Regions from separate parts of the Mesorhizobium sp. B2-6-4 genome, predicted to be linked through region 1. Evidence: predicted binding sites of a transcription regulator. Region 1 holds the regulator's gene; each other region holds the start of a gene.
The links. Region 1 encodes LexA, which represses DNA repair genes until DNA is damaged. Its sites were predicted from a motif close to TGTTCNNNNTGTGTTCNG; they were not measured.
Positions count from the first base shown of each region.

Region 2: FJ426_RS02880 (metallopeptidase family protein) is a predicted target of LexA. The motif match lies at 2,999-3,016, and genes of this name have one in related genera.
Region 3: FJ426_RS06050 (sel1 repeat family protein) is a predicted target of LexA. The motif match lies at 2,416-2,433, and genes of this name have one in related genera.

Region 1 is NZ_VFUE01000006.1:161,520-171,561, reverse strand. Features, by position in the region: gene kynA (tryptophan 2,3-dioxygenase) at 1-776, shown strand, start outside; gene kynU (kynureninase) at 840-2,087, opposite strand; gene FJ426_RS10505 (TetR/AcrR family transcriptional regulator C-terminal domain-containing protein) at 2,084-2,761, opposite strand; gene lexA (transcriptional repressor LexA) at 3,214-3,957, shown strand; gene FJ426_RS10495 (ComEC/Rec2 family competence protein) at 3,951-6,401, opposite strand; gene gltX (glutamate--tRNA ligase) at 6,505-7,929, shown strand; gene gltA (citrate synthase) at 8,112-9,440, shown strand; gene lpxB (lipid-A-disaccharide synthase) at 9,525-10,042, opposite strand, start outside.
Region 2 is NZ_VFUE01000002.1:97,068-107,109, reverse strand. Features, by position in the region: gene FJ426_RS02900 (CoA ester lyase) at 1-621, shown strand, start outside; gene FJ426_RS02895 (DUF1737 domain-containing protein) at 677-883, shown strand; gene FJ426_RS02890 (hypothetical protein) at 870-1,547, opposite strand; gene FJ426_RS02885 (TetR/AcrR family transcriptional regulator) at 1,718-2,347, shown strand; gene FJ426_RS02880 (metallopeptidase family protein) at 2,367-2,789, opposite strand; gene FJ426_RS31685 (hypothetical protein) at 3,040-4,095, shown strand; gene FJ426_RS02870 (DUF6504 family protein) at 4,037-5,512, shown strand; gene FJ426_RS02865 (error-prone DNA polymerase) at 5,509-8,865, shown strand; gene FJ426_RS02855 (Trm112 family protein) at 9,243-9,491, opposite strand; gene FJ426_RS02850 (LON peptidase substrate-binding domain-containing protein) at 9,511-10,042, opposite strand, start outside.
Region 3 is NZ_VFUE01000003.1:302,673-312,714, forward strand. Features, by position in the region: gene FJ426_RS06035 (AMP nucleosidase) at 1-1,065, opposite strand, end outside; gene FJ426_RS06040 (hypothetical protein) at 1,167-1,361, opposite strand; gene FJ426_RS31255 (hypothetical protein) at 1,415-1,573, opposite strand; gene FJ426_RS06045 (DUF2147 domain-containing protein) at 1,781-2,122, opposite strand; gene FJ426_RS06050 (sel1 repeat family protein) at 2,568-2,834, shown strand; gene FJ426_RS06055 (branched-chain amino acid ABC transporter substrate-binding protein) at 3,233-4,354, shown strand; gene FJ426_RS06060 (acetyl/propionyl/methylcrotonyl-CoA carboxylase subunit alpha) at 4,508-6,469, opposite strand; gene FJ426_RS06065 (O-acetyl-ADP-ribose deacetylase) at 6,451-7,014, opposite strand; gene FJ426_RS06070 (carboxyl transferase domain-containing protein) at 7,016-8,623, opposite strand; gene FJ426_RS06075 (isovaleryl-CoA dehydrogenase) at 8,625-9,788, opposite strand; gene FJ426_RS06080 (TetR/AcrR family transcriptional regulator) at 9,855-10,042, opposite strand, start outside.

The DNA.
Region 1 (10,042 bases):
CCTACAGCGACTATCTGCATCTGGAAAAGGTGCTCGAGGCGCAGGAGCCGCTTTCGTCAGCCCATGACGAGATGCTGTTCATCATCCAGCACCAGACATCGGAACTCTGGATGAAGCTCGCGCTGCACGAAATCGGCGCCGCAATCCGCTCCATCCGCGCCGACCGTCTCGAACCGAGCTTCAAGATGCTTTCGCGCGTCGCCCGCATCTTCGAGCAGCTCAACAATGCCTGGGACGTGCTGCGCACGATGACGCCCAGCGAATACACCGAGTTCCGCGACGCGCTTGGCCAGTCCTCGGGCTTCCAGTCGTGGCAGTACCGTGCCATCGAGTTCATGGCCGGCAACCGCAATCTCGCAATGCTCGGACCGCACAAGCACCGGCCGGACCTCAGCGAGAAACTGGAGGCGATCCTGGCGCAACCGTCGCTCTACGACGAGGCGCTGCTGCTGCTCGCCCGTAACGGCTTCGACATCGGTGCCGACGCAAGGCGTACGGACTGGCGCGAAACGCGGACCGAGAACGAAGAGGTCCTTGTCGCCTGGCAGATCATCTACCGCGACCCGCAGCGCTACTGGATGTTCTACGAACTCGCCGAGAAGCTGGTCGATTTCGAGGATTATTTCCGCCGTTGGCGCTTCAACCACGTCACCACGGTCGAGCGCATCATCGGTATGAAGCGCGGCACCGGCGGCACATCGGGCGCGTCCTACCTGAAGAAGATGCTGGAGGTGGAGTTGTTCCCGGAGCTGTGGAAGGTCCGCACCCGGCTCTGACGTAGCTTTGCCGACTGCATATCGTTATCCCGAACCCGCTGCGCTTTTCTGAGCGACAGGCTCTTAAGTCACCGCCGCCTTGACGGCGAAACGCGCCTCCTGCCACGCGTCCGTGCGCAAAATGTCTTCCAGCACCTCGACAGCCTGCCAGACATCGACATAGCCGACATAAAGCGGCGTAAAGCCGAAGCGAATCGTGGATGGCGCGCGGAAATCGCCGATCACGCCGCGCTCGATCAAGGCCCGCATCACCTGATAGCCATGCGGGTGGAGGAACGAAACCTGGCTGCCGCGCTCATTGCCATCGCGCGGGCTTTCGAGTTCGAGGCCGTAGGCGCCGCATTTTGCCTCGACCAGTTGGATGAACAGATCGGTCAACGCCATGCTCTTCCTGCGCACCTCTGCCATGTCGACGTCGTTCCAGACATCGAGCGCCCCTTTGAGCGCGCGCATCGACAGCACAGGCTGCGTGCCGCAGAGAAACCGGCGGATGCCTGTGCCGGCAGCAAAACCCTGTTCGAAGGCGAAAGGCCGCGCATGGCCCCACCAGCCGCTGAGCGGCTGGCGGACATCGCCATGGTGGCGCTCGGCCGCGTAGATGAAGGCCGGGGCACCTGGGCCTCCATTGAGATATTTGTAGGTGCAGCCGACGGCGAAATCGGCGTTCGAACGGTCGAGTTCGACCGGCAAGGCGCCGGCGGTATGGCAGAGATCCCAGACGATCAGCGCGCCGGCATCATGTGCCGTCCGCGTCAGCGCGGCCATGTCGCGCAACTGCCCGGATTTGTAGTTGACGTGGTTGACCAGGATGACCGCGACCCGCTCGTCGATCAGTTCTTCTATGGTCGGCGCATCGACACCCTCGAGCCGCAGCACCGTGCCCGGCCGCGTCGAGGCAACGCCTTCGGCCATATAGAGATCGGTCGGAAAGCTGTCCCCCTCGGCGACGATGACTGACCTGTCCGGCCGCATCCCGAGTGCCGCATGCAGCACCTTGTAGATGTTGATCGAGGTGGTATCGCAGACCACCGTCTGGCCGGCGGCGGCCCCGATCAGGCGCCCGAGTTGGTCGCCGAGTTCGACCGGCATGTCGAACCAGCCGGCGGTGTTCCAGGCGCGGATGAGATCCTGCGCCCACTCCTGCGTGGCGGCCTTCTGCAGCTCGCCGAACACGGCGGGCGAAGCGGCGCCCAGCGAATTGCCGTCGAGATAGATCACCCCCTGGGGCAAGGTGAAGCGGTCACGCATGGCACGCAGCGGATCCGCGGTGTCCATTGCCTTGATCGCTGCGAGATCGGGAATTTTGCTCATGGTCGCGATGTTCCTCGGTGAGAAGAGCGCCCTGGAAACGGGCCGGCTGTTTTGCCGCCCGGGCAAGGGCTGGCCGCATAGAGGCGCAAGAACAGGGTGAACGCCCGGTGCGATCTTTGCTCGATTTCCGCCCGAGGCAGTTCCTCGAGCACCCCAACGATCCGGCGAACCTGGAGATCGCCGATCAAAAGACTGATGTAGATGTCGGCGGCTTCGGCAGGATCGTCACAGGCGATCAGGCCGGCCCGACTTGCGGTTCGAAGCAGGTCGCCAACAAGCGGCATTATGGTATTGCGGCCGAATTGCGCGATCGATTGGCCAAGCGTGCCTGTATCGTTGACGTCGCCGGCCGCGGCGCGATTGAGCGCCACCGCCTTGTCGCCCGTCACGAGGGTCAGCAGGACTGGCCCGAGCAAGTTCAGGGTTTTGAGCGGATCGCGCGCCTGGTGAAGGGCGTCCTCCAGCAGCTTCCTTGCCTCTCCCGCATTGGCTTCGATCAAGGATCGAAACAGGGTCTGCTTGTTGCCGTACCAGTTGTAGAGGGTTTCGTTCGAGGCCGATGCCCGCTTGGCGATAGCAAGCAGGGAGGCGCTCTTGTAGCCGGTTTCCCGGAGCACCGCATAGGCGGCCTCCTCTATCCGTTCGCGTCGCGCGGCCTGCTTCGGCGTGGTCATTGGTGTTCCTCTTCGAAAACCGTACACTATTATACGGTTTCGTCAAGCGAACGAACGAACGTAGCCCGTCGCGACCAGTGGTGGTGTCTGGCCGTTTTCCGGCGGAAGTTGGCATTTTGGTTTCGTTTCGTTCACGAGCCGCAGGGGTTTCTAATCCGCCCAAACGCACCCCGCACCTGCCGGTCACCCAGCTTGCAGGCTTGTGCCAAGAGTGGAGACCGGTCGGGCCACAGGCCATTAACCAAAATAGTTTCAAAGGGCCCGGGAGCGCATTGACGACGGACCGCGCTGGCAGGATGCTGGCTGCGGGAGGGCATTTCGTTTCCGTCGCCTTAACAAATTCATTAAACTTTAAATGGTTGCGGAACACAACTGGAACAGATAGTGTTTGTTCTGGGTTTGTTTTCTGATTCTGGTTCCAGACCCTTCGTGCAATGCCTTTGGGGGCCGCCATGCTCACGCGCAAGCAACATGAACTCTTGATGTTCATCCATGAACGGCTGAAGGAAAGCGGCATTCCGCCGTCCTTCGACGAGATGAAGGAAGCGCTGGACCTCGCCTCCAAGTCGGGAATTCATCGGCTGATCACGGCGTTGGAGGAGCGCGGCTTCATTCGCCGCCTGCCCAACCGGGCGCGCGCGCTGGAGGTGCTGCGCCTGCCGGACTCGATCGCGCCGGGTCTTAACGCGGCAAAGAAGTTCTCCCCGAGCGTCATCCAGGGCAGCCTCGGACAGGGCAGCAGCCCTAGCCGGCAGATCAAACCGGCGACGTCTTCGCGTCTGCCCGCTGCCGGCAATGACGACGATGCGGTTTCAGCGGTGTCGATCCCGGTCATGGGTCGCATCGCAGCGGGTGTGCCGATCGACGCCATCCAGCATCAGACGCATTCCATTTCAGTGCCGCCTGACATGATCATGGGCGGCGAACACTATGCGCTGGAGGTCAAGGGCGATTCGATGATCGAGGCCGGCATTTTCGACGGCGACACGGTCATCATCCGCAATGCCGACACCGCAAGTCCCGGCGAGATCATCGTGGCCCTGGTGGACGAGGAGGAAGCAACGCTGAAGCGCTTCCGCCGAAAGGGTGCTTCGATTGCGCTCGAGGCTGCCAATCCGGCCTATGAAACACGTATTTTCGGACCGGACAGGGTCAAGGTGCAAGGCAAGCTGGTCGGCCTGATCAGGCGCTACTGAGCGGGGTCGGCGGTGGGCTTTTCGGGTTTACGGTAAGGCGGCAGTCCCCTTGCCTCGCGTGAGAATTTCCGCTGTTCGTGCCAAGGCCGATATGGCCTGTCGACGGCAAAACTGACCCGTGCCGGTGCCGTCGCCGATTGCTGGTCGAAGAAGACGGCGGCACTTCCCTTACGAGCGAGCTGCCGCTTGGTGATGACGAGAACCAGCGGATTGTGGCAGGGATCGTAGCCCGCGGGGTCGTTGATGACGATCAGATCCGCATAGGAGCAGGCCCTCCAGGCGTCCTTGCGATCCTCCACCTGCGCGATGATCGCCCCCGAGGTATGCCGGGCCATGCACAGGCCCGTGAAGCAATAGAAAGGCGCTCCCGCCGGAAGTTGCGCGGGATCGAAGATGTCGAACTGTCGGTCTCCGCTGTCGAACAGTTCCGGCGCAACGATGGTTTCGGACTTCAGCGCGCGTTTCCAATTATCGACGGTGAATTCGTTCGGGCGCGCCCGGTTGATCGCGAGCTCGCCGCCGCCGATCGGCAACGCCACCAGGCGGGCATCCTCCGAAATCAGCACGTCCGGCGTGCGCGTGTCCGAGACGGTCAACAGGCCGGCGAGCGCGAAGGGAAGTGCCGCCAGCCGCAGCCATGTCGTGGCCATCGTCGCGATGACCAGGGCGATCGCCACCAGAAGGACGGATTGCTGCGAAATCAACCCGACCGCGTCGACCGGCGAGCGTTGCGAGATCCATCCTGATATGGCGATCATCGCGGTCAGTCCCTTGCCCATCAGATAAAGGGATGGTCCATCGAACCCGAACGGCATCAGCAGCGCGCTGGCAACCGCAAGGAACATCACGACAGAAACGATCGGCATGACGGCAAGATTGGCGAACAGGCTGAGCGGCGACACGCGCTGGAAATGCCAGATGGCGAAAAGCGCCGTGGCGCTTCCCGCGATAATCGAGGTCATCGCCAGCCCACCTGTCGCCAGCAGCAATTTTCGCGTCAGCAGGCCAGGCAAGGTCCGTTGCGGCGGCGGGGTCCGCGCTTTGTCGGCTTTGCGATCCGACCAGCCGGCATAGGCGCCGACCAGGGCCGCGGTGGCGGCGAACGACATCTGGAAGCTCGGCCCTACCACCTCGTGCGGCGACACCACGATGACGGCGATCGCCGAAATAGCCAGATTGCGCATGGTGAGTGCCGCCCGATCGAACAGAACGGCGATCAGCATCACCGCCAGCATGATGAAGCTGCGTTCGGCGGCGACAACGACGCCCGAAATGACGAGGTAGGCGGCGATCGAGAAAAGTGCCGCCGCGGCCGCGTATTTCTTGACCGGCCGGCGGGAGGAAAAATTCGGGAACAGCGCGAAGCCGCCACGCAGCAGACCCATGACCGTGCCGGCGACCAGCGCCATGTGCAGCCCGGAAATTGAGATGATGTGGTAGATGCCGGTGCGTCGCATCGCTTCATTGATCTCGTCGGGAATCCCGGCGCGCACACCCACGATCAGCGCCGCGGCGATCTCGCCCTCGGCACCGCCGATGCTGCCCCTGATATGGTCGGCAATGCTTTCGCGAGCACTCTCGATGGCGGCTGAAAGGGCGGCCCACACCGGCCTGTCATCGGCTGAGACGATTTTGGGGTTGCCGAGAAAGAAGCCGCTGGCGCCTATGCCGGCGAAGTAGCTGTCGAAGGAAAAGTCGTAGCTGTCCGGCCGCACCGGTCCGGTCGGCGGCAACAGCCTGGCATAGCCGGTCACGAGCGAACCGGCCGTCACTTCAGCCGGCACCTTGCGTGCCGAAAGGCGAACGCGCTCCGGCGCGTAGAGTAGTTTCGGCCGCGCGGTCGATGTCACATCGATGGTCAGCCGGATGCGCCCGGTCTCCATCTGGTCGACCGAAACGACGCGGCCGGTGATTTGCGTGGAGATTTCCGAGCCCAGCATCCGCGTTCCCGCTCGCCACGTCTCGACTTTGCCGGCGAGCATGCCGAGCGCGCACAACAGCGCCGCCATGAAGCACAGATGCGTTTTCGGCCATGAGCGTGAAACGAGCGCGCACAGCGACATCAGGATCGCGACCGCGACAGGCTTGGCAAAGCCCGGCTCCGCCGCCAGCGAAAAATAGGCGATCGATCCGCATGCCAGGAACACCGGCACGAGCAGGAAGGCTATGCCCCGATCGAGTTCGAGCTCGGACGCTCTGGCCACGCCGTTGCGCAGACGAGGCCATGAAGCACGGCCGAACTCACGGCGCAGACGCACGGCCGCGCCGGCTGCGGGAATGCCGGGCGGCGTGGAAACATCCGCCGGCGGCGACTTGCCCGGCTGCTGTAGGGGCGGCAACGCCAGCGGCAATGAGGCGGGCGCGGGCATGGCAAAAAGAGCGCGTTCGCTGACGCCGGCAACGACGTCCTCGCCTTCCTCCGCGCCCCGGCCCGCTCCAGCCATCGGGTCTGCCCCTTGCGCCCTCGACACCCTATGCTACATGAACGCGCGACGCGCGAAAGTGCGTGTGATCCGCACCCCGCTCCAGACGTTTCCCGAGAGTTGTATGTCCGACAAGGTTGTCACCCGTTTTGCCCCCTCGCCCACCGGCTACCTGCACATCGGCGGCGCGCGTACGGCGCTCTTCAACTGGCTCTACGCCAAGCACACCGGCGGTACGATGCTGCTGCGCATCGAGGACACCGACCGCGAGCGCTCCACCGATGCGGCGACAGCAGCCATTCTCGAAGGACTGACTTGGCTCGGCCTCACCTGGGACGGCGACGCCGTCTCGCAGTTCGAGCGCGCGCCGCGCCATCGCGAGGTGGCCGAGGAGCTGGTGCGCATGGGCAAGGCTTACTACAGCTACGAGACCCCTGCCGAGCTTGAGGCAATGCGCGATGCGGCGCGGGTCAAGGGCCTGCCGCCGCGCTATGACGGAAGCTGGCGTGACCGCGACCCTTCGCAGGCGCCTCCTGGCGTCAAGGGCGCGATCCGCATCAAGGCGCCGACCAAAGGCGAGACGGTGGTGCATGACCATGTCCAGGGCGACGTGCGCTTTCCCAACAAGGATCTGGACGACTTCATCATCCTGCGCTCGGACGGCAATCCGACCTACATGCATGCCGTCGTCGTTGACGACCACGACATGGGCGTCACCCACATCATCCGTGGCGACGACCACCTGACCAATGCCGCCCGCCAGACCGTGATCTACAACGCCATGGGCTGGGATGTGCCTTCAATGTCGCACATACCGCTGATCCACGGCGCCGACGGCGCCAAGCTGTCGAAGCGGCACGGCGCGCTGGGCGTGGAGGCCTACCGCGCCATGGGCTACCTGCCCGAAGCGCTGTTGAACTATCTGGCTCGGCTCGGCTGGAGCCACGGCGACGACGAGATCATGTCGATCCAGGACATGATCGCCTGGTTCGATATCGGCGATGTGAACAAGGGCGCCGCCCGCTTCGATTTCGCCAAGCTGGAGGCGCTAAACGGCGTCCACATGCGCCGCATGGGCGATGCCGAGCTGTTCGACATCTTCATCGCCACCTTGCCCTATCTCGAGGGCGGCCCGGCAATGGCCGCACGCCTCGACGACCGGAACAGGGCACAGTTGCTGGCAGCGTTGCCGGGGCTGAAGGAGCGCGCCAAGACGCTGGTCGAGCTTGTCGATGGCGCCGCCTTCCTGTTTGCCGCGCGGCCACTGCCGATCGACGAGAAGGCAGCCCTGCTGCTCAATGACGATGCGCGCAAGGTCCTGCGTGGCGCTCACGACGCCCTCGAGGCGGTTTCAGGCGACTGGACGGCGGCCTCGGCTGAAGCCGCGATCCGCGACTATGCGACGGCCGGCGGCTACAAGCTCGGCGCCGTCGCCCAGCCCTTGCGCGCCGCCTTGACCGGCAAGAGCACCTCGCCCGGCGTCTTCGACGTTCTCGCCGTGCTTGGTCGCGAGGAGAGCTTGGCGCGCATCGCCGATCAAATCGATTAGGAGCAATCTGGCCCAAGAAGATTGGCATTGAAAGGCGCGTTTCGCAGTGCAACATTGAGCCTTGGCCCAATCTGGCACGCACTTCCTAAAATGCGGTCGCGAATACGCGCATTCGGTGACTTCGACGTGTCGCTTTGCAGAATTTGCCTTTGCCGGCATGAGGAAACAAGAAGGAGTTTGCAATGACCGAAGCTGCGACAAGACGGGAACTGGGCGGCAAGACCCAGGAAGCCACGGCAAAGCTGGAATTCGCCGGCAAGACGCACGAATTCAAGGTGCGAAGTGGTTCAGTCGGGCCTGACGTCATCGACATCGCCACGCTGTACAGCACCACCGGCGCCTTCACCTACGATCCCGGCTTCACCTCGACGGCAAGCTGCGAGTCCGAGATCACGTTCATCGATGGCGACGCCGGCATTCTCCTGCATCGCGGCTATCCGATCGACCAGTTGGCCGAACATGGCGACTTCCTGGAAGTCTGCTATCTCCTGCTCTACGGCGAACTGCCGACCAAGGCGCAGAAGGACGATTTCGATTACCGCGTGACGCGCCACACCATGGTGCATGAGCAGATGTCGCGCTTCTTCACCGGCTTCCGCCGCGACGCGCATCCGATGGCGGTGATGTGCGGCGTGGTCGGCGCGCTGTCGGCCTTCTATCACGACTCCACCGACATCTCGGATCCTTACCAGCGCATGGTGGCGTCGATGCGGTTGATCGCCAAGATGCCGACGATCGCGGCCATGGCCTACAAATACCATATCGGCCAGCCCTTCATTTACCCGAAGAACGAACTGAATTTCGCCGCCAACTTCCTACACATGTGCTTTGCCGTGCCGTGCGAGGAATACAAAATTAATCCGGTCCTGGCGCGCGCCATGGAGCGCATCTTCATCCTGCACGCCGACCACGAGCAGAACGCTTCGACCTCTACCGTGCGGCTCGCCGGCTCGTCTGGCGCCAATCCGTTCGCCTGCATCGCCGCCGGCATCGCCTGCCTGTGGGGCCCGGCGCATGGCGGCGCCAACGAAGCGGCGCTGAACATGCTGGGCGAGATCGGCCATGTCGATCACATTCCGGAATTCATCGCCCGCGCCAAGGACAAGGACGATCCGTTCCGGCTGATGGGCTTTGGCCACCGCGTCTACAAGAACTACGATCCGCGCGCCAAGATCATGCAGAAGACCGCGCATGAGGTGCTGGGCGAACTCGGCATCAAGGACGATCCGCTGCTCGACATCGCCATGGAACTGGAGAAGATCGCACTCACCGATCCCTATTTCATCGAGAAGAAGCTCTACCCCAATGTCGACTTCTATTCCGGCATCACGCTGAAGGCGCTGGGCTTCCCCACCACCATGTTCACCGTGCTGTTCGCCGTCGCCCGCACCGTCGGCTGGATCGCGCAGTGGAAGGAGATGATTGAGGATCCGCGCCAGAAGATCGGCCGCCCCCGCCAGCTCTACACCGGCGCGCCGGAGCGAGACTATGTGCCGATCGCGAAGCGGTAAAAAGGAAGAAGTGAATAAGTGAGTAGTCAGTAGTCAGTAGGGAAAGAGCGGTAATCCTACTCACTACTCACTACTCACTACTCACTACTCACTACTCACTCTCTTGATATACCCCATCACCACCTGCGCGGCGATGTCGCCTGACGGCTTGGCGGTTGTCATGCGCCGCGCGATCTCGGCGAACCCGTCCTTCTGCCATCTGCGCATGCCTGTGTCGGCGAACAGCGCTTCGAGTTGGCGGGCCAGATTGTTCGGCTTGACATACTCGTTGTAGAATTCCGGGATCAGCGCCCGATCCGATATCAGATTGGGTAGCAGCGCCGACCAGACCGAAACGAGATATGGCGCCACGATGCGCGCAACAGGGTCAAGCCGGTAGCAGGAGATCATCGGCACATCGGACAGCGCCAGTTCAAGCGAAACCGTGCCGGACGCGATCAGCGCCGCGTCAGCCTTGCCGAAGGCCTGCCACTTTCGCTCAGGGTCGAGGATGATCTCGGGCTTCTCGTCCCAGCGAGCGACCGCCGAGCGCACGACATCGGCGACATGCGGCACGGTCGGCAACATCAGCCGCAGGCGATGCCCGCGTGCCCGCAGCATCG
Region 2 (10,042 bases), on a different contig from region 1:
GCCAAGGCGGAGCCGGACGGCATCCTGCTGGCCAAGGTCGACACGCCCCGCGACGTGCTCGAGGCGGGTGACGTGCTCGACGACAATTCCGCCCCCGACAGCGTGAAACTATGGGCGATGATCGAGACGCCGAAGGCCGTGCTCAATGTCGGCGCCATCGCCGAACTTGGCCGCGATCCTGCCTCGCGGCTTGATTGTTTCGTTGCCGGAACGAATGACCTGATCAAGGACACCGGCATTATGGCGACGTCGGACCGGCGTTATCTCCTGCCGTGGCTGATGCAGATGGTGCTGGCGGCGCGTGCCGGCGACCTCGATATCGTCGACGGCGTCTTCAACGATTTTCGCGCGCTCGATGCTTTCAGCCGCGAGTGCACGGAAGCGGCCGCCATGGGCTTCGACGGCAAGACGCTCATCCATCCCGCCCAGATCGAGGCGGCGAACCGTGCCTTTGCGCCATCGGCGGAGGCGGTGGCCAAGGCCCGCGCGGTGAAGCAGGCCTTTGCGCTTCCGGAAAATGCCGGCAAGAACGTGATTGCGCTGGAGGGAAGGATGGTCGAACGGCTGCACCTTGCGCAGGCCGAAAAACTTCTGGCGAAGGCGGCGGCCGTCGGCGCATGATGTGCCGTGTTGGATTGCCGATCGCGGGCGATGGACTGACGACAGGAATTGAATGATGAAACTCTACCGCTTTCTCACCGCTCCGGACGACGCCAGCTTCTGTCACAAGGTGACGGCGGCGCTGAACAAGGGCTGGCACCTGTTCGGCTCCCCCACCTACGCCTACGACAAGAAGACCAAGACCATGCGCTGCGGCCAGGCCGTGGTGAAGGATGTCGACGGCCAGGAATACGGGCCGGACACCAAGCTCAGCGAGTGGTAGCCCCTCGCATCCACAGCCACGCCGCCAGCCAGGCGATCGATGCCGCAAGCATCGCCAAGCCCAGGTCAAGAGCCAGCTCCGGAACGAACGCACGAAGCGCGATCGGCACCGCGCCAATGAGATAGAGAGCGAGAGGAATGCGCGGCACGCCTCTTGCAACGGCGAGAGAGATTACAAACGCGAGCGTTCCAACCAGAAAAAGAACCGAACTGGCGACCAGAGCCAGACCGAGCGGTCCGGCTCGCAGCTCGACGATGGTTGTGAGCGGAAGCTTCGAAAATACCAGATTGATCACTGCTTCCACGCCTACCAAACTTGCCAACGCAACGAAGTTGATGACAAACGCGATAGTGCCGAACAGCCCCGCGCGCCGGCCAAACGCAAGAAACAGGCCCACGACGAGGCCAAGCGCCAATATCTCGGCGACTGGTGCGAGAAGTTGCGTCAGATCGGTGGTCGCGATGAGCGAGCTGCGTTTAGCCGCGTTGACCAGAAGAATAAGCGCGCTTCCCATCCCGGCAACGGCGGCAAGCCGATAAAGCGTGAGGCTGGGCACAGTCGCGCTCGACTGAACAATCGCGAAATTCTCCTGCTGAAATTCTTCGGCTGGACTCTGATGCGAAATGACCGATTGCGAGCGGGGTGGGGCTGTTCTGGCGAGCATGTTCGTCTCCTCAGCTGGGAGTTCGGGAGCCGCGAAGACCGTAGGCCTGTTCCGATCCCATCAGTAATCACTGCTTACATCCTCTGGCCGGAATTGTAAACGGCGATTACATAAATCGCGGAATCATGCTACAGAGGCGGGGAGCTGCTCCACGGAACGAAGGGAAAGAGATGGCAAAAGCCAAGGCGCCTCATCGCACTGGTTACCACCATGGCAATTTGCGGGAGGTCCTGATCGATGCCGCGGTTCAACTGGTCGAGGAAGGCGGCCCCGACAATGTGAGCGTGCGCGAAGCCGCAAAACGTGCCGGCGTTTCCCCTGGCGCGCCATTCCGTCACTTCAGCAACAAGACCGCGTTGATGACGGCTGTCGCGGAGCAGGCAATGAGCCGATTCCGCTCGGAGATCACGAATGCGGTCGAGAAGGTTGCGACGGACGATCCGATCGAACGCTTTGCCGCTGTTGGAATCGCCTATTTGCGCTGGGCAATTCGAAACCCCACCCACTTCCAGATCATCTCGACACGCAATCTTATTGATTGGGATGCTTCAGAGTCGCTGCGTCACGATAACGAAGCGGTGCGTTCGCTGATGGAAGCGTCAATGGCAGAAGCACAGCGACGAAACATGCTCCGGTCGGACGACATGGCAGAGACCCAGATAGCCGCGAGGGCGCTCGTCTACGGGCTCGCACGCATGTACATTGATGGACATTTTGCGCAATGGGCAGTGGCAGGACATACCGGGGAGCAGACTGTGCAGAACGTATTAAAACATTTCGTCACACTCATTGTGAAATGACGGCCTGACGTGGAACCGGTCACTCGGCTGCCTCTTCGATCTTCTCCATATCGTCGTCCGAGAGGCCGAAATGGTGGCCGATCTCGTGGATCAGCACATGGGTGACGATGTCGCCCAAAGTCTCCTCGTTCTCGGCCCAGTAATCGAGGATGGCGCGGCGGTAGAGCGTGATGCGGTTCGGGCCTTCGCCGGTCTGCGGGTTCCAGCGCTCGGCGATGCCGCGTCCCTCGAACAGGCCGAGCAGGTCGAAGGGGGTTTCCAGTGACAGGTCGTCCATGATCTCGTCGGTCGGGAATTCGGCGATCTGGATGACGATCTCGCCGGTCAGCTTGCGAAAATCCTCGGGCAGATGGGCGTAGGCCTCCAGCGCCAGGAACTCGATCTCGTCCATCGACGGCGAAAGCTGGTCGTGCCAAATGCGGGTCTTGTAGATGCGGGCCATGCTTTGTCCTTTGATCCCGGCATATAGGCTTTTGGGCCACAATCGGCAAATGACGCGGCGGCCAACCCCAGGATTGCTTACGGCACCGGGAGCCGTTTCGCATGGCTTGAGGGGCGGTCGGCTGTCCGACCCATGTTGGCCCTCTTATCGGAGAGGAATAAATTCCCCCATGAGTCTGCTTGACTCTTCGGGTCGCCTCTGGAATCTATAAGAACATAACAGGAACAATTGTGAGTGGACACTGACCGTCATGGCGATGAGCGCCGTGGCGCGGGAGACTGTTTTTGCCCTGCGCCGCCAGATCGCGAAGATCGAGGGAACGCTGCCCGAGCGCCTGCAGGCGCCGGCCGGCGCGGTTTCCGACGCCGGCATGGCCGCCGCGGACCGCACCGTGGTCCGGCGCGGCATCGCCGTAGCCAGGCCGGATGCTTTCCTGCGCACCGGCATCGGCCGGCTCGATGCCGCCCTCGGTGGCGATTGGGGCGGCGATTTGGGCGGCGGCCTGCCGAAAGCGGCCTTGAGCGAAATCCATGGCGTCGAGACCCGCGATGCCGGAGCGGTCGCCGGCTTCGCCCTGTCGCTCGCCAGCCTGATCCTCAAGCCCAGCCTGATCCTCAAGCAAGGGCCGCGATTGCCGGTGCTGTGGATCGGCACCCAGGAGGTTTTTCGCGAGGCGGGCTTTCCCTATGCCCGGGGCCTTCACGCCGCCTTCGGCATCGAGCCGGAGCAATTGCTGTTTTCCGAGGCGCCAAGGCTCGCCGATGCGCTGTGGGTCGCCGAGGAGGCGGCCCGCATGACGGCGCTCGCCGCCGTCATCCTTGAAGTCCGCGGCAATCCGCAGCGGCTGGACCTGACCGCGACGCGCCGGCTGCACGCCCGCGCGCAGAGCGCCGGCCGGCCGGTCTTCCTGCTGCGGCAGGCGGCCGAACCCGAACCGACGGCGGCGCCCGTCCGCCTCATCGTCTCGCCGGCGCCGGCAGGGCCGCGCGACACGGTCGCCGGGCCGCTTGCCGGCTCGATCGGCCGCCCCGCCTTCACCATCAGCATCGGCAAGAGCCGCACGGCCCTGCCAGGACAATTCATATTGGAGTGGAACCCCGATGAACGCATATTCGATGAAAGACGGATTGGGGAAGAACGAGCAAAGAATCCTGTCCCTGTGGTTTCCCTATCTCGCGGCCGAACGGATCCTGCGGCAGCGCCTGGGGCGGTCCTGGCGTTCCCGGCCATCGGATCACCGGCCGCTGGTGATCAGCCATCGCGACAGCAACGCGCAGCGCATCTTAGCCCTCGACGAGCGGGCTGAGGCGCTGCATCTGAAGCCCGGCATGGGCATCGCCGATGCGCGCGCCATGCATCCGTCGATCGACATAATGGAGGCCGATGCCGAAGCCGACCGGCGCCTGCTCGAAGGCCTTGCGGACTGGTGCGACCGCTATACCCCGCTGGTGGCGCTCGACGGGACCGACGGCCTGTTCCTCGACGTCACCGGCTGCACCCATCTTTTCGGCGGCGAACGCGCCATGCTGGACGAGATCCTGTCGCGCTTCTTCCATCAGGGCTTCGACGTCCGTGCCGGCCTTGCCGCGACACCCGGCGCCGCCTGGGCGGCGGCGCGGTTCTGCGGCGACCGCATCGTTGCCGGCGGCGAGGAGGAAGCGCTCCTGGCGCCCTTGCCGCTGGCGGCGCTACGCATCGCGCCGGAAACCCGCGCCAGCCTGGAAAGTGTTGGCCTGCGCACGGCGGGCGCGGTGATGGCCGCGCCGCGCGCGCCGCTCGCCCGCCGCTTCGGTGCCTCCCTGCTCTTGCGCCTCGACCAGGCGCTCGGCCGTCTCGACGAGGCGGTGTCGCCGCGCCTGCCCGTCGCGCCGCTTTCGGTCGAACGCCATTTGGCCGAGCCCGTCACGCTGACAGAGGACATAGAACGGCTGGTGGGCATGCTGGCGACGACCCTGAAGATCGACCTCGAGCGGCGCGGCGAAGGCGCGAGAAGCCTGGCGCTGCTCTTGTTCCGCGTCGACGGCGCCGTCAGCCGCATCGCGCTCGGCACGTCGCGACCGATGCGCGAACCCCGGCTGATCCAGAAATTGTTCCATGAGCGGCTGGCCGCCCTCGAGCAGCATATCGATGCCGGCTATGGCTTCGACCTGGTGCGGCTTTCGGTGCTGGCGGCGGCGGCCTTCGACATGCCGCAGGCCGACCTGACAGGCAAAACGACCGACGACGGCGCCGATATCGCGCTGTTCGCCGACCGCATCCGCGCCCGGCTCGGCGAGGGCGCGGTTCTCAAGCCGGTCGTCGTGGAAAGCCATCTGCCCGAGCGTGCCGTCGCCACCATCCCCTTCACGGAAACCCCGCGCCGCATCACGCCGCCGAAGAAACCGGACAGGATGCAGGCGCCGATGACCATCTTCCCGCCGGAGCGGCCGATCCGGCTTTTCCGCTCGCCCGAGCCGATTGAGGTGCCGGCCACCGAAATGCCCGAGGGACCGCCGCTGAATTTCCGCTGGCGGCGTGCGCTCTACAGGGTCGCCCGCGCCGAAGGCCCTGAACGCATCGCGCCGGAATGGTGGCGTGAATTTTCGAGCGACGAAGCGGCGTCGACACGCGACTATTTCCGCATCGAGGATGCCGACGGCCGCCGCTACTGGCTCTACCGGCAAGGTCTCTATGGCGGCTCTGAAATCCCGCCGCGCTGGTTCCTGCACGGGGTCTTCGCATGAACGCGCTGACCGCCATTCCCTATGCGGAATTCGGCATCCAGTCGAATTTCTCGTTCCTGCGCGGCGCCTCCAAGCCGGAGGAGCTGGTGGTCGCGGCCAAGCTCATGGGGTTCTCCGCGATCGGGCTCGCCGACCGCAACACGGTGGCGGGCGTGGTGCGCGCCTGGCAGCAGGCCAAGGTCGAGACGCTTGCCTACCACCCCGGCAGCCGGCTGGTTTTTTGCGACGGCACGCCTGATATTCTCGCCTATCCGCGGAACCGCAAGGGCTGGGGACATCTGTGCCGCATGCTCACGCAAGCCAATCTGCGCGAGGAGAACGAAAAGGGCGCGACCCTTCTGCGGCGCGACGACCTTCTCGAATGGGGCGAACTGATGTCGCTGGCGGTCCTGCCCGCTCTGGCGACAGGCGCGCAAGACAGCCTTGCCCTGCTTCGCCAGCTCAAGGACCGTTTCGGCGGGGCCCTGCGGCTCGGTGTCTCGCCCGACTACGCGGGAAACGACCGCTTCAGGATCGAGCAGGCGGCGGCGATGGCGGAGCTGGCCGGCCTGCCCTTGATGGCGACCAACGACGTCCTCTACCACACGGCCGAACGCCGCCCGCTGCAGGACGTGCTGACCGCGATCCGTCTCAACATTCCCGTTTCGGAGGTCGGGCTGGAACTCACGGCGAATGCCGAGCGCCATCTGAAACCGCCGCTGGAGATGGCGCGCCTGTTCCGCAGGCACCCGGAGGCACTGGCCGAAACGCTGCGCTTCGCGCAGGAGCTGACTTTCTCGCTCAGCGACCTTCAGTACAATTACCCCGACGAGCCGACGCAATCAGGGCTCGGCCCGCAGGCGGAGCTGGAAAGGTTGGCGCGGGAGGGGGCGGCCAGGCGCTATCCCTCGGGCGTGCCGCAATCGGTGACGAGGCGCATCGAGGAAGAGCTCGCCCTTATTGAGCGCCTGAACTATGCCCGTTATTTCCTGACCGTCCACGACATCGTCAAATTCGCCCGCAGCCAGGATATTCTCTGCCAGGGGCGCGGTTCGGCCGCCAATTCGGTCGTCTGCTTCTGCCTCGGCATCACCGAGGTCGGGCCGGAGCGAATCGACACGCTGTTCGAACGCTTCATTTCCGAGGAGAGGAACGAACCGCCCGACATCGACGTCGATTTCGAGCATGAGAAGCGCGAGACGGTCATCCAATATATCTACGAGAAATACAGTTCCAAGCGCACCGCGCTGGCCGCCGCCGTCATCAGCTATCGCGGCCGCTCGGCGCTGCGCGAAGTGTCGAAGGCGATGGGCCTGTCCGAGGATGTCAGGGCATCGCTCTCCGGCTCGATCTGGGGCTGGTCGACCTCGGAGCTCGGCGAGAAGGAAGCCCGGGCCGGCGGCCTCGATCGCGCCGACCCCATATCGCGGCACGTGATGGAGCGTGCCAACGAGATCATGGGCTTTCCCCGTCACCTCTCCCAGCATGTCGGCGGCTTCGTCATCACCAGGGACCGGCTCGACGAGATCGTGCCCATCGTCAAGACGGCGATGGAGGAACGCAAGATGGTCGAATGGGACAAGGACGATCTCGACGCGGTCAAGATCCTCAAGGTCGACGTGCTGGCGCTCGGCATGCTGACTTGTCTCAAACGCGCCTTCACTCTGCTGACGGACCATTATCCGCAGGCGCGAGACCCTTACGGGCAGCCCTATGTCCTTGCCACCCTGCCGGAAGAGGCGAAGCCGGTCTATAAGATGATCGGTCGCGCCGACACGATCGGCGTCTTCCAGATCGAATCGCGCGCGCAGATGTCGATGCTGCCGCGTCTCAAGCCAAAAGAATTCTATGACCTTGTCATCGAGGTGGCGATCGTGCGGCCCGGCCCGATCCAGGGCGACATGGTCCACCCCTATCTGCGCCGCCGGCAAGGCAAGGAGCAGCCCGAGTATCAGAAACCGGAGCTGGAGGCGATCCTCCACAAGACGCTGGGCGTTCCTCTGTTCCAGGAACAGGCGATGAACATCGCCATCGTGGCCGGTGGCTTCAAGCCTGGCGAGGCCGACGAGTTGCGCCGCGCCATGGCCACCTTCAAGCGCACCGGCACGATCGGCAATTACCGCCGGCGCATGATCGACGGCATGGTCGGCAAGGGCTACACCCGGGATTTCGCCGAACGCTGTTTCAAGCAGATCGAGGGTTTTGGCGAATACGGCTTTCCCGAAAGCCATGCCGCCTCCTTCGCGCTGCTGGTCTATGCCTCCTGCTGGTTCAAGACCTTCTATCCCGACGTGTTCTGCGCCGCGATCCTGAATTCACAGCCCATGGGGTTTTACCAGCCGGCCCAGCTTGTTCGTGATGCACGCGATCATGGCGTCGACATCCGCGAGGTCGACGTCAATTTCTCCGTCTGGGACTGCACGCTGGAACAGGCGACTTTCGACCCGGCCCACATCCTGCCGCGCCATGCCGACATGCGCGGCGTCATCGCGACGCAGCACGCAGTGCGGCTCGGCTTCAGGCAGATCAAGGGACTTTCCAAGGAGCGCATGGACGCCTTCGTCGAGCGACGCGGTTCAGGCTACATATCCGTCCGGGATGTCTGGCTGCGCTCCGGCCTCGATGTCGCCGAGATCGAAAGACTGGCGCAGGCCGATGCCTTCCGCTCGCTCGGCCTGGACCGCCGCGCCGCACTTTGGGCGGTGCGCGCCCTCGACGGCAAGAGTGCCGCCGAAAAGCTGCCGCTTTTCGACCAGCCGGCGCTGCGGCTACGCGAGCTGGAGCCGGAGACGAAGCTGCCGAAAATGCCGCTCGGCGAGCATGTCATCCACGATTACCGCTCGCTCGGCCTGTCCTTGAAGGCGCACCCGGTCGCCTTCCTGCGCGAACGGCTCGACCGGGCCGGCGTGACGCCCAATGCCAGGCTGTGCTCGGTGCGGGACGGACGGCGCGTCTCGGTCGCCGGGCTCGTTCTGGTGCGGCAGCGCCCCGGCAAGGGCAATGCGGTCTTCCTGACGCTGGAGGATGACGAGGCCGTTGCCAACGTCATTTTCTGGCAGCGGACCTTCGACCGCTTCCGTCCCATCGTCATGGGCGCGCGCTTCGTCAAGGTCACCGGCAAATTGCAGTCGGAATCGGATGTCGTCCACATCGTCGCCGAGAAGATCGAGGATTTGACGCCCTGGCTGACGGTGTTGCTGGAGAAGGTCGACCAGGCCAGTTTGCCGGGGGCCGGTTCTCAGGGGCATGCCTCGAGGGAGGATCCGGATCGTCCCGGCCGGCCCGCGATGCGGAACCCACCGGCCGGGCAGGATTTGGCAACACTGTCGGAAGAAGCGGAAAGCGTCATGCCCAGGGGCCGCAATTTTCAGTAGACACATCAATGCCTTCGTCATCCACCGGCGGAGCAAGGAGCGAAGCGACGCGGCGCGAGGATTCATGCCGCGACGTCTCCGCACCGCAGCGGTGCGAAACTTGACGCTGGCGGGCGAGCCCCCCTCTCGCCTGCCGGACCCGGCCCTTCGCTGTCGCTTCGGGCGCTCTTCGTTCGCAAAGCCAAGCAATTGGCTTTGCGTCCACTTCATGGACCACTCCTCGCCCCCTCAAGGGGGAGATTGGCAGTTTCAACGCTCCGCCAATTCCTGCAACAATGGAGATTGGCGAAGGCGGAGGTGACATTCGATCTCCCCCCTTGAGGGGGAGATGCCCGGCAGGGCAGAGGGGGGCGCCGTAGAATGCCGACCGATAATTTTCACGTCGAGCCGGCCGGCCCGCCCAGCCGCGGCGGCAGCACGTCTTCCGCCGAGATGCTCCGTGCCTCCGAAGGCAGCATGATCGGGATGCCGTCGCGCACGGGATAGGCGAGCTTGGCGACCCGCGAGATCAGTTCGCCGCGCTCGGGATCCCAGGCCAGCGGCCCCTTGGTCAGCGGGCAAGCCAGCAGCTCCAGCATCCTGGGGTCGACATTCGCTCTCTTTCCGTCACGCCCATCCGCCGCCATCGTGTCCTCTCTCAACATCCTACTGCAGGCTCGAGCCAAAATCCTCGTTCTCGCGCGCCAGCGCCATTTCGGTGATGGCGATCAGCGTTTCGGCGCGGGTCTTGAGATCGGCCGCTTCGAGCAGCGCCTGCTTCTCGGCCGGCCCATAGGGCGCCATCATCGACAGCGCGTTGACCAGCATGGCGTTTTCGGCCCGGCTGACGCTTTCCCAGTCGGCCTCCAGGTCGTTGGCCTGAAGATAGGAGCGGAACGCCCGCAGCAGCGCCGGCCGGTCGACCTCGGCGGCCGCCTGGTCGTCGTCGAGATCGGCGAGAAAGGGGGCGATCTTGCCCTGGCGGAACGGCGTCTTGACCGTCAGCTCATGGGTGACACGGAACCGGCACACGCCCTGCAGCGAAATCAGGTAGCGGCCGTCGCCGGTCTCGGAAAGCGCTATGATGCGGCCGGCGCAGCCGACATTGCAGAGTTCCGGCTCGCCATCGTCGCGCAAGGCGCCGTCGAGGCTGGGCTGGATGACGCCGATCAGCCGGGAGCCGGCGATCGCCTCGTCG
Region 3 (10,042 bases), on a different contig from region 1:
CACCGCTTCCTGCAATGCCACCTGGATTTCGGCCAGCGGCGGGATCGGCACCCAGACTGGCAGGTCGTCGTCCAGCACGTGATCCTCGCGCACATAGGCATGCGCCAGCACATAATCGCCCAGCGCCTGCGTATTGCGCAGGCCCGCGCAGTGGCCGAGCATCACCCAAGCATGAGGCCTTAGCACAGCGATATGATCGGTGATCGTCTTGGCGTTGGAGGGTCCGACACCGATATTGACCATGGTGATCCCGCCATGGTTCGGCTTCTTCAAGTGGTAGGCCGGCATCTGCGGCAGGCGCTGCGGCGCCACCCCTTCGCTCGGGGCGCTCTGCCCGGCTTTGGTGACCACGTTGCCCGGTTCGATGAATTCGGCATATCCGCCGCCGCCATCCTCCATCAGGTCACGGGCGCGCGCCACGAACTCGTCGATATAGAACTGATAATTGGTGAACAGCACGAAATTCTGGAAATGCTGCGGCGTGGTCGCGGTATAGTGCGACAGGCGGTGGAGCGAATAGTCGATCCGCTGCGCGGTGAAGGGCGCCAGCGGCCTTGGTTCTCCGAACGCCACTTCGAACGTGCCGTTGGCGATCTGGTCGTCTGTACCGTCGAGATCTGGCACGTCGAACAGGTCTCGGATAGGCCGCTGGATACGCTCGGCCGCGGTTCCGTCGACATGGGTGCCTTCGAGAAAGGCGAAATGCAGCGGGATCGGCGTTGTCGATTCCGAGACCGTGACCGCGACCCCGTGGTTGCGCATGATCAGACGCAATTGCTCGACCAGATAGCTTTCGAACAGGCTCGGCTGGGTGATGGTGGTGGAAAAATGCCCCGGCGTCGGCATGTGGCCATAGGCTTGGCGCGAATCGATCTGGGTGAACGAGTTGGTCGTGACGCCGATCTCCGGGTAGAAGGCGCGGTAGCGCTTGCTGCTGTCGCCGCCGGCGGCAAGCGCCGCGAAGGAGTCGCGCAGGAACTTGGTGTTGCGGTCATAAAGGGCTTGCAACGCCGCGACGGCCTTTTCTGCGGTGTCGAAGCTTTGCCGGCCAAAAGGCTCGGGCATGACGATAGATTCGATGGCTTGGGGATAGATTCGCTTTTCCATGGCTCAATATAGAGATTTGGAAAGGCGGTTGGGAGGGGTGTCCCGATCGAAGGCGCAATTTATCCGCGCTGCAGGCTGACCAGCAGCACGAAACCGACGCCCGACTTCTTCAGTGCTGGCGCGTCGATCGTGGAACCGGCATCGGCACGCATCATCGGTACGGCCAGGACCGGCGCGGCAAGAAACGCCAGGATGAGCGCCGCCCGCGGCAGAAGCCGAACGGTTTTGAAGAGGTTGGCGGCGATGCGGTTCATGGTCTTTGCTTTTCTTTCGAGGTCTTGGTTTGGTCAGGTCTTTGGTTTCTGTCTCAGGGGCGAAGGGTGGTCGGGCAGGCGAGGCGGCAGGTTCTGGAACTGGCCTCGTCCCAGGAACGGGCCGGACGGCCCGCTTCGGCGACGAGGATGGCGAAGAACATTCCAAACAGGCTCACCAGCAGGCAGACGATGGTGAAGCGGCGGGCGAGCATTGGTCGTGTCTCCTTCAATACGCAGGAGAATGCCCGGGCACGACTGAACCGGCTCTGATGCCGGCGTTCATCTGCCGTTCAAATCGGTTGATGGATTTTGAGGCGGCGCTGGCCATAAGGAGCATGGCTGCCGGCACAGCATGCCAGGATCATGAAATGAAAACGGGGCCTGCCGGCCCCGTTTTCATGTCGCAAGGATGGGGTCGATCAGAGCTTGTGCCAGGTCTGGCTCTTGCAGATCAGCCCGCCGAGCACGCAACCGCTCATTTTCAGCGAGGTGCCCGATAGTGTCGCCTTGCCGGAGTAGGTCTTGTCGTTTGCCGGGTCGGTTATGTTGCCGGTGTATTTGTTGTCGCCGGACGCCTTGAGCGAACCGATGGTCTTGCCGGCATATTTGCCAGACTTCAGCGTGATGGAAAATGAACCCGAGCCCCCGATGGCCGCGGTATCGCCGGCCTGCGTCTTCCAGTTTCCCTCGATCGGATCGGCCCAGGCCAGACCGGTCAGGATCAAAGTGGCCGCCAGGGCCAGGCTTGCTTTTCGAAACATCTTTCCTCCCTTGGATACCGGCAGGAGGCTACGCCTCGCCGGTCTGCCGCTTACGCAAACGTAAGCTAATCCAGCTCCCTGCAAAACAAAAGCGGTGCCGCAGCGGAAGCTTTGGCAATTCAGATGCGCCGACGGAAGCAATGTCGGCAGGGAAATGAATGCATGCATGCGCGGCGTTTGTTTCGCGTGGTTAGCAGAGTGTTGATTCCGCCCGCGAAAATTGTCGTCAAATTTGGCGCTATCCGGCTGAATCGCTGGCTTTGTATCCTTAACGAATTTCCACGTTTACCTATTGTTTTAGCTTTGTTTTCCTCAAATTAAGCACGCCATTTAACGACGGATTCAAGCCTGAGCGGCATTCTCGAAAGCATCGAAAGAGCAGCCCGGGCAGACAAACGGAGGCAGCTCTCGGGAGCCAGACAGGGCCGGAAGAGAGGATTGAAAAATGGCACGTTTTGAAATGCTTGAAGCAGGCTTCGGCGCCATGGGGGCAACTGCCCAGGCCGACATTCTTTTCGAACTGGGGATGATGTATGCGACGGGCCGCGATTGCGAGACCGATGTCGTCGCCGCCCACAAATGGTTCAACATCGCCGCGATCAAGGGTTCGGCCCGCGCTGCGGAATTGCGTTCGGAACTGTCGGCTGCGATGTCGAAGGTCGAGATCGCCAAGGCGCTGCGCGAAGCCCGCGAATGGATGACGATGCACTGAATTTAGAGATAAGGCAGGGCGGCCTTCTGGTCCGCCAGGCAAGGACAAGGCCGCGGTAAGACGGCCACGTGACAAAACCAAGAACGCGGCACGCCCGACAGGGCCAGCGGCGCGGCGGCCATGATCCGGTTTCGGAAAGATCAGGGCCAGCAGGAAGACAGGAAAGGCGAGTTGGGTTCGAGTGCGGGGGCGCTTGAGAAACAGCTCGACAGGCAAAGCCGCGACCGGCCGGAACAAGGCCGGCGCGGCTTTTGCCTTTTTGCTCCAGAGATGCTCCGCAGGCCTAATCGAGCGCCGCCAATGCGCCTAGACAGGCCACACGAAGGATGAAATTGTCCGGCCTCTCTGGAAGAAGCGTGGCCGGGGCGGCCGCGCGTGAGTGGAGGAGTCATACCGCAATGAAAAAATTAAGTATTTTGAACGCGGCCATTTTCGGCCTGATGATGAGCGCGCCGGTCGCCTATGCCGACGACATCACCTTTTCGGTGGTCGGTCCGATGACCGGACAGCTCGCCACCATTGGCGATCAGTTCAAGCAGGGCGCGCAGGCTGCCGCCGACGCGATCAATGCTGCCGGCGGTGTCGACGGTCGCCAGATCAAGCTCGATATCGAGGATGACCAGTGCGACCCGAAGCAGGCGGTTTCGGTCGCCAACCGTATCGTCGCCAATGGCGTCAAGTTCATCGACGGCCACGCTTGCTCGGGTTCGAGCATTCCGGCTTCCGCCGTCTATGCCGAAGCCGGTGCCCTGATGATGAGCCCGGCCTCCTCGAACCCGGTGCTGACCGACGCCGCAGCGAAGGCCGGCTGGCCGACGATCATGCGCCTCTATACGCGTGACGATGCGCAGGGTGCCTTCATCGGCCCCTGGATCGCGAAGAAGTATGCCGGCAAGAACGTCGTCATCCTGCATGACAAGAGTGCCTACGGTCAGGGCGTTGCCGATGCGGTCAAGGCCACGATGAATGCCGGCGGCCTGAAGGAAGTGGACTATGAAGGCATCAATGCCGGCGAAAAGGACTATTCGGCGCTCGTCACCAAGCTCAAGGACCTCAAGGCCGACGTTGTCTATTTCGGCGGTTACCACCCGGAGGCTGGCCTGATCCTGCGCCAGTCGGCGGAACAGGGCATCAAGTTCCAGCTGATCATGCCGGATTCGATAGCCTCGCCGGAATTCTGGCAGGTTGCCGGCCCGGCCGGCGAAGGGACCATGTTCGTCTTCCCGTCGGATCCTCAGGCAAAGCCGGAAGCCAAGGCAGCCGTCGAGAAGATCAAAGCCGGCGGTTTCGTGCCGGAAGGCTTCACGCTATTCTCCTACGCCACGATCCAGGCCTTTGCGGAAGGCATCAAGCGTGCCGGCAGCGATGATCCGGCCAAGGTCGCCGAGGCGCTGAAGAACGGGCAGCCAATCAGCACGGTTGTCGGCAATGTCACCTTCGACGAGAAGGGCGACCTCAAGAACGCCAGCTACGACATCAACCAGTGGCACGACGGCAAGTATGCGCCGATCCAGCCGTAATCGCTGCCTATATCGATGAAATGGCCGGGCTCGTCCCGGCCATTTCATTTCTGCCTGTGTGTCTTGCCATGGACATATAACGGCGGTCGACATTCTACGGCGCCTCTCTCTGTCCGGCAGGACAGGGACGCTTGGCGTCCGGCAGCGAGGCTGTCAGCCTTGCATATCCTCGAACCGCACCAGCACAGTGCCGTCGGTAACCTGCGCGCCCTCGGTGGCGATCTCGGCGATCACGCCATCATGGGGCGCGGCGATGGTGTGCTCCATCTTCATCGCCTCGAGAATAAGCAGCGGTTGCCCCTTCATCACCGTATCGCCCTTTGTCGCCCGCACAAGCTTGACCAGTCCCGGCATCGGCGCGCGCAAACTGCCTGACGCCGCCGCCGCATCATCGCCTCTGGCCAACGGGTCCGGCACCGCGAACGTATAGCCGGCCGCGCCTTCGAATATCGTGATGTGGCCTGGCCAGCGGGCGAGGCGAGGAACGGCGCGAAGGTCATGCGAATTGGCGCTGTCATAGGGTGCATGGAGCGTCACCTGGGAACGCCGGTCTGGTCGTACCGAAACCCTTGCCAGAATATCGTCCTCGCCAAACTTCAGCCGGATCTGTCGTGCCATGCCATGGAAATGCGTGTAGCCGGCAAGTGACGACCATGGATCATCCGATGCCGGCAGCGCGCCCGCCCCGGAGGCCGCTATGGCCGCGGCCGCGACCGTTTCGCCGCTCGGCGGCGCAATCTCGGTCAGCGCCTGCTGGTGGCGGCCTATCAGGCCGGTATCGACGTCGCCCGCCGAAAAGTCCGGATCGGTCACCAGCGCGGCGAGGAAGGCGGTATTGACGATCGAACCGGCGACTTCGGTTCGCGCAAGCGCCGCGCCGAGTGCCTCCAGCGCAGCCGGCCTGTCCCCGCCATGCACCACCAGCTTGGCGATCATCGGATCATAATAGGGAGAAATGGCGTCGCCGGCCCGCACCCCGGTTTCGACACGCATGGCGGCCCCTTGGGGAACCATGTCGGGAAATTTCAGATGATGCAGCGTGCCGGTCGCAGGCAGAAACTCCCTTGCGGCATCCTCGGCATAGAGGCGCGCCTCGAAGGCGTGGCCGGCTAGCTTTATCTCGCCTTGCGTTTTCGGCAGCTTCTCGCCGGATGCGACCCGCAACTGCCATTCTACCAGATCAGTGCCGGTGACCATCTCGGTGACCGGGTGCTCGACCTGCAACCTCGTGTTCATCTCCATGAACCAGAAGCGGTCAGGCGTCAGGCCTTGCGAGGCATCGACGATGAATTCGATGGTGCCGGCACCGCAGTAGCTGATCGCCTTGGCGGCCTTCACCGCCGCCTCGGTCATCGCCTTGCGTAACGCCTCCGTCATGCCGGGGGCGGGGGCTTCCTCGATAACCTTCTGATGGCGTCGCTGCACCGAGCAGTCGCGTTCGAACAGATGGACGGCATTGCCGAAATTGTCGCCGAAAACCTGCACCTCGATGTGGCGCGGTTTGTCGATATATTTTTCCACCAGTACACGGTCGTCGCCAAAAGCGGATTTCGCCTCGCGTCGTGCGCTCGACAGCGCTTCGGAAAACTCGTCGGGGTGCTCGATCCGGCGCATGCCCTTGCCACCGCCGCCGGCCCGCGCCTTGATCAGCACGGGGTAGCCGATTTCGCGTGCCTTGGAGGCCAGGACCACGATCTCCTGTGCCTCGCCATGGTAGCCCGGCACGACGGGCACGCCGGCCTTTTCCATCAGCCGTTTGGCGGCATCCTTCAGCCCCATGGCGCGGATAGAGGCCGCCGACGGGCCGATGAAGGTGAGCCCCGCGGCCGCCACCTGGTCGACGAAATCAGGATTTTCCGACAGGAAGCCATAGCCGGGATGAACGGCTTGCGAGCCTGTCGCCAAGGCGGCCGCGACGATCTTGTCGCCGCGCAGATAGCTGTCGCTGACAGGCGAGGCACCGATATGTACCGCCTCGTCGGCCATCTCGACATGCAGGGATTTCGCATCGGCATCGGAATAGACGGCAACCGTGCGCACCCCCATCCTGCGCGCCGTGCGGATCACCCGGCATGCGATCTCGCCTCGGTTGGCGATCAGGATCTTTGTGAACATGAAACCTCCGTAGACTGCGTTCGCCTCGAGGAAGCAACGGCCTCACGGTATAGTTCGGCCATTTGTTCGTCGAAGCAGCAGAAGATGACGGTCTGCGGCGTCGTATTTCCGCTCAAGAAGCTATTTACGGCGCCGACTGCAATTGCTGCCGCCTCATCCCTCGGATAGCGGTAGATGCCCGTCGAGATCGCCGGAAAGGCGACCGAGCGGCATTCCTTCTCGGCGGCGATTTCGAGCGAACGCCGATAGCAGGAGGCGAGCAACTCCGCCTCGCCCTTGCCGCCGCCCTGCCAGACTGGACCGACCGTATGGATGACGTAGCGGGCCGGCAGCCGATAGCCCTTGGTCAACTTTGCATCGCCGGTCTTGCAGCCGTTGAGCGTGCGGCATTCGGCGAGGAGTTCCGGCCCCGCCGCCCGGTGAATGGCGCCGTCGACCCCGCCGCCGCCGAGCAGCGAGGAATTGGCCGCGTTGACAATGGCGTCGACATCCAACTTGGTGATGTCGCCGACGTTAATGCGGATCCTGTCCTGCACCTCGCCCATTTCACATCCTGAACACGCCGAAGCGCGTTTCCTCGATCTCCGCGTTGAGCGCGGCCGAGAGGCTGAGCGCCAGCACCTCGCGCGTCTTGGCCGGATCGATGATGCCGTCGTCCCATAGCCTTGCGGAGGAATAGAGCGGGTGGCCTTCATGCTCGTATTTCATCAGGATCGGCTTCCTGAACTTCGCTTCTTCCTCAGCGCTCCATTCGCCGCCCTTGCGCTCGATACCCTCGCGCTTGACCATGGCCAGCACCGTCGCCGCCTGCTCGCCGCCCATCACCGAAATGCGGGCGTTCGGCCACATCCACAGGAAGCGGGGCGAGTAGGCGCGCCCGCACATGCCGTAGTTGCCGGCGCCGAACGAGCCGCCGATGATCACGGTGACCTTGGGCACGCGGGCGGTGGCGACTGCCATCACCAGCTTGGCGCCGTCCTTGGCGATGCCGCCTGCCTCATATTTGCGCCCCACCATGAAGCCGGTGATGTTCTGCAGGAACACCAGTGGAATCTTGCGTTGGCAGCACAGTTCGATGAAATGCGCGCCCTTCAGCGCGCTTTCGGAAAACAGCACGCCATTGTTGGCGATGATGCCGACCGGCATGCCGTGGAGATGGGCAAAGCCGGTGACGAGCGTGGTGCCGTAATTCTGCTTGAACTCATCGAACTCCGAACCGTCGACGAGGCGCGCGATCACCTCGCGCACGTCATAGGGCTGGCGCAGATCCGTCGGCACGATGCCGTAGATCTCATCTGCCGGATGAAGCGGCGGAATCGGTTTCTGGACGGCAAGGCTTACGGTCTTGTTCCGATTGAGGTTCTTGATGATGCGCCGGCAGATGGCCAGCGCATGCTCGTCGTCGAGCGCGTAGTGGTCGGCGACGCCGGAGAGCCGTGTATGGACGTCGGCGCCGCCGAGATCCTCGGCGCTGACGTCCTCGCCGGTGGCGGCCTTCACCAGCGGGGGACCGCCGAGGAAGATGGTCGCCTGGTTGCGCACCATGATCGTCTCGTCCGACATTGCCGGCACATAGGCGCCGCCCGCCGTGCACGAACCCATGACGCAGGCGATCTGCGGGATGCCTGAGGCGGACATGTTGGCCTGGTTGTAGAATATGCGCCCGAAATGCTCGCGGTCGGGAAACACCTCGTCCTGGTTGGGCAGGTTGGCGCCGCCGCTGTCGACCAGGTAGACGCAAGGCAGATTGTTCTGCAGCGCGATCTCCTGCGCGCGCAGATGCTTCTTCACCGTCAGCGGGTAATAGGTGCCGCCCTTCACCGTGGCGTCATTGACGACGACCATCACTTCCGTGCCTTCGACGCGCCCGATACCGGCGATGATGCCGGCGGAGGGAATGTCCTCGCCATACATCGACCATGCGGCGAACTGGCCGATCTCGAGAAAGGGCGACCCGGTGTCGAGCAATTGCGCCAGCCGCTCGCGCGGCAGCAGCTTGCCGCGCGCGACGTGTCGCTCGCGCGCCTCTTCCGAGCCACCGCGCTCGACGCTCGCGGCCTTTTCGGCGATATCGCCGACCAGCGCCCGCATGCGTTCGGCATTGGTGTGGAAGGTATCGGAGGAAGGGGAGATCTGGGTCCGGAGGACGGCCATGCTATACCCCCTCCGCCATGATCTCGCGGCCGATCAGCCATCGCCGGATTTCGCTGGTGCCGGCACCGATTTCGTAGAGCTTGGCGTCGCGTAGCAGCCGGCCGGTCGGATAGTCGTTGATGTATCCGTTGCCACCCAGAAGCTGGAGTGCGTCAAGCGTCATCTGCGTTGCTTTTTCGGCGGCAAACAGAATGCAGCCTGCGGCGTCCTTGCGGGTGGTCTGGCCGCGGTCGCAGGCGGCGGCGACCGCGTAGACATAGGCGCGCGCGGCGTTCATCGTCGTGTACATGTCGGCGAGCTTGCCTTGCACCAACTGGAATTCCCCGATCGCCTGGCCGAACTGCTTGCGCTCATGCACATAGGGCACCGCGACGTCGAGACACGCGGCCATCAGGCCGATCGGGCCACCGGCCAGCACCGTGCGCTCATAGTCGAGACCAGACATCAGCACCTCGACGCCACACCCTTCCTCGTGCAGCACGTTGTCGAACGGCACCTCCACATTATCGAAAACCAGTTCGCCGGTGTTGGAGCCGCGCATGCCGAGCTTGTCGAGCTTTTGCGCGACCGAAAATCCGGCAAAGGCCTTTTCGACGATGAAGGCGGTGATACCGCGGGCATGGCGCTCCGGATCGGTCTTGGCATAGACCACCAGCGTCTCGGCGTCCGGGCCGTTGGTGATCCACATCTTGGTGCCGTTGAGCACGTACCGGTCGTTGCGCTTTTCGGCGCGCAGCTTGAGCGAGACGACGTCGGAGCCGGCGCCGGGCTCCGACATGGCTAGCGCGCCGACGCGCTCGCCCGAGCAAAGCGGCGGCAGGAATTTCTCCTTCTGCGCCGGCGTTGCCCAGCGGTTGATCTGGTTGACGCAGAGATTGGAGTGGGCGCCGTAGGACAGGCCGACCGAGGCCGAGGCCCTTGAGATCTCCTCGACCGCGATCACGTGGGCGAGGTAACCCATGCCGCCGCCGCCGAACTCCGGATCGGCGGTGATGCCGAGGAGGCCGAGATTGCCGAGTTCCGCCCACAGATGCGCCGGGAATTCGTTCGAGCGGTCGATTTCCGCCGCGATCGGCGCGATCCTGTCCTGGGCGAAGCGCCGCACCAGCTCGCGCAATGCCTCGATATCCTCGTCATGCCCGAAGCTGAGCGTGTTCGTGTACATCCGGTTCCTCCTGCCGCATGACCCCCGAAAATCGACTTGGATTTTCGGAAAGGATCATGCGCGAAACTAAAATCCCACGGCGTCGTTTGCGCGTCCAAACGGACGTGCGGCGCTGTACGTGTCGATCCTCGCGCCGACGAGCCGCATCGTCATCGAAAGATATGTCGCCGTGACTTCTGCGATCGACAGCCGCTCGCCCGGCCGGAACCAGACGATGACACCGGTCATCATCTGGATCAGCGCCATGGCGGTGA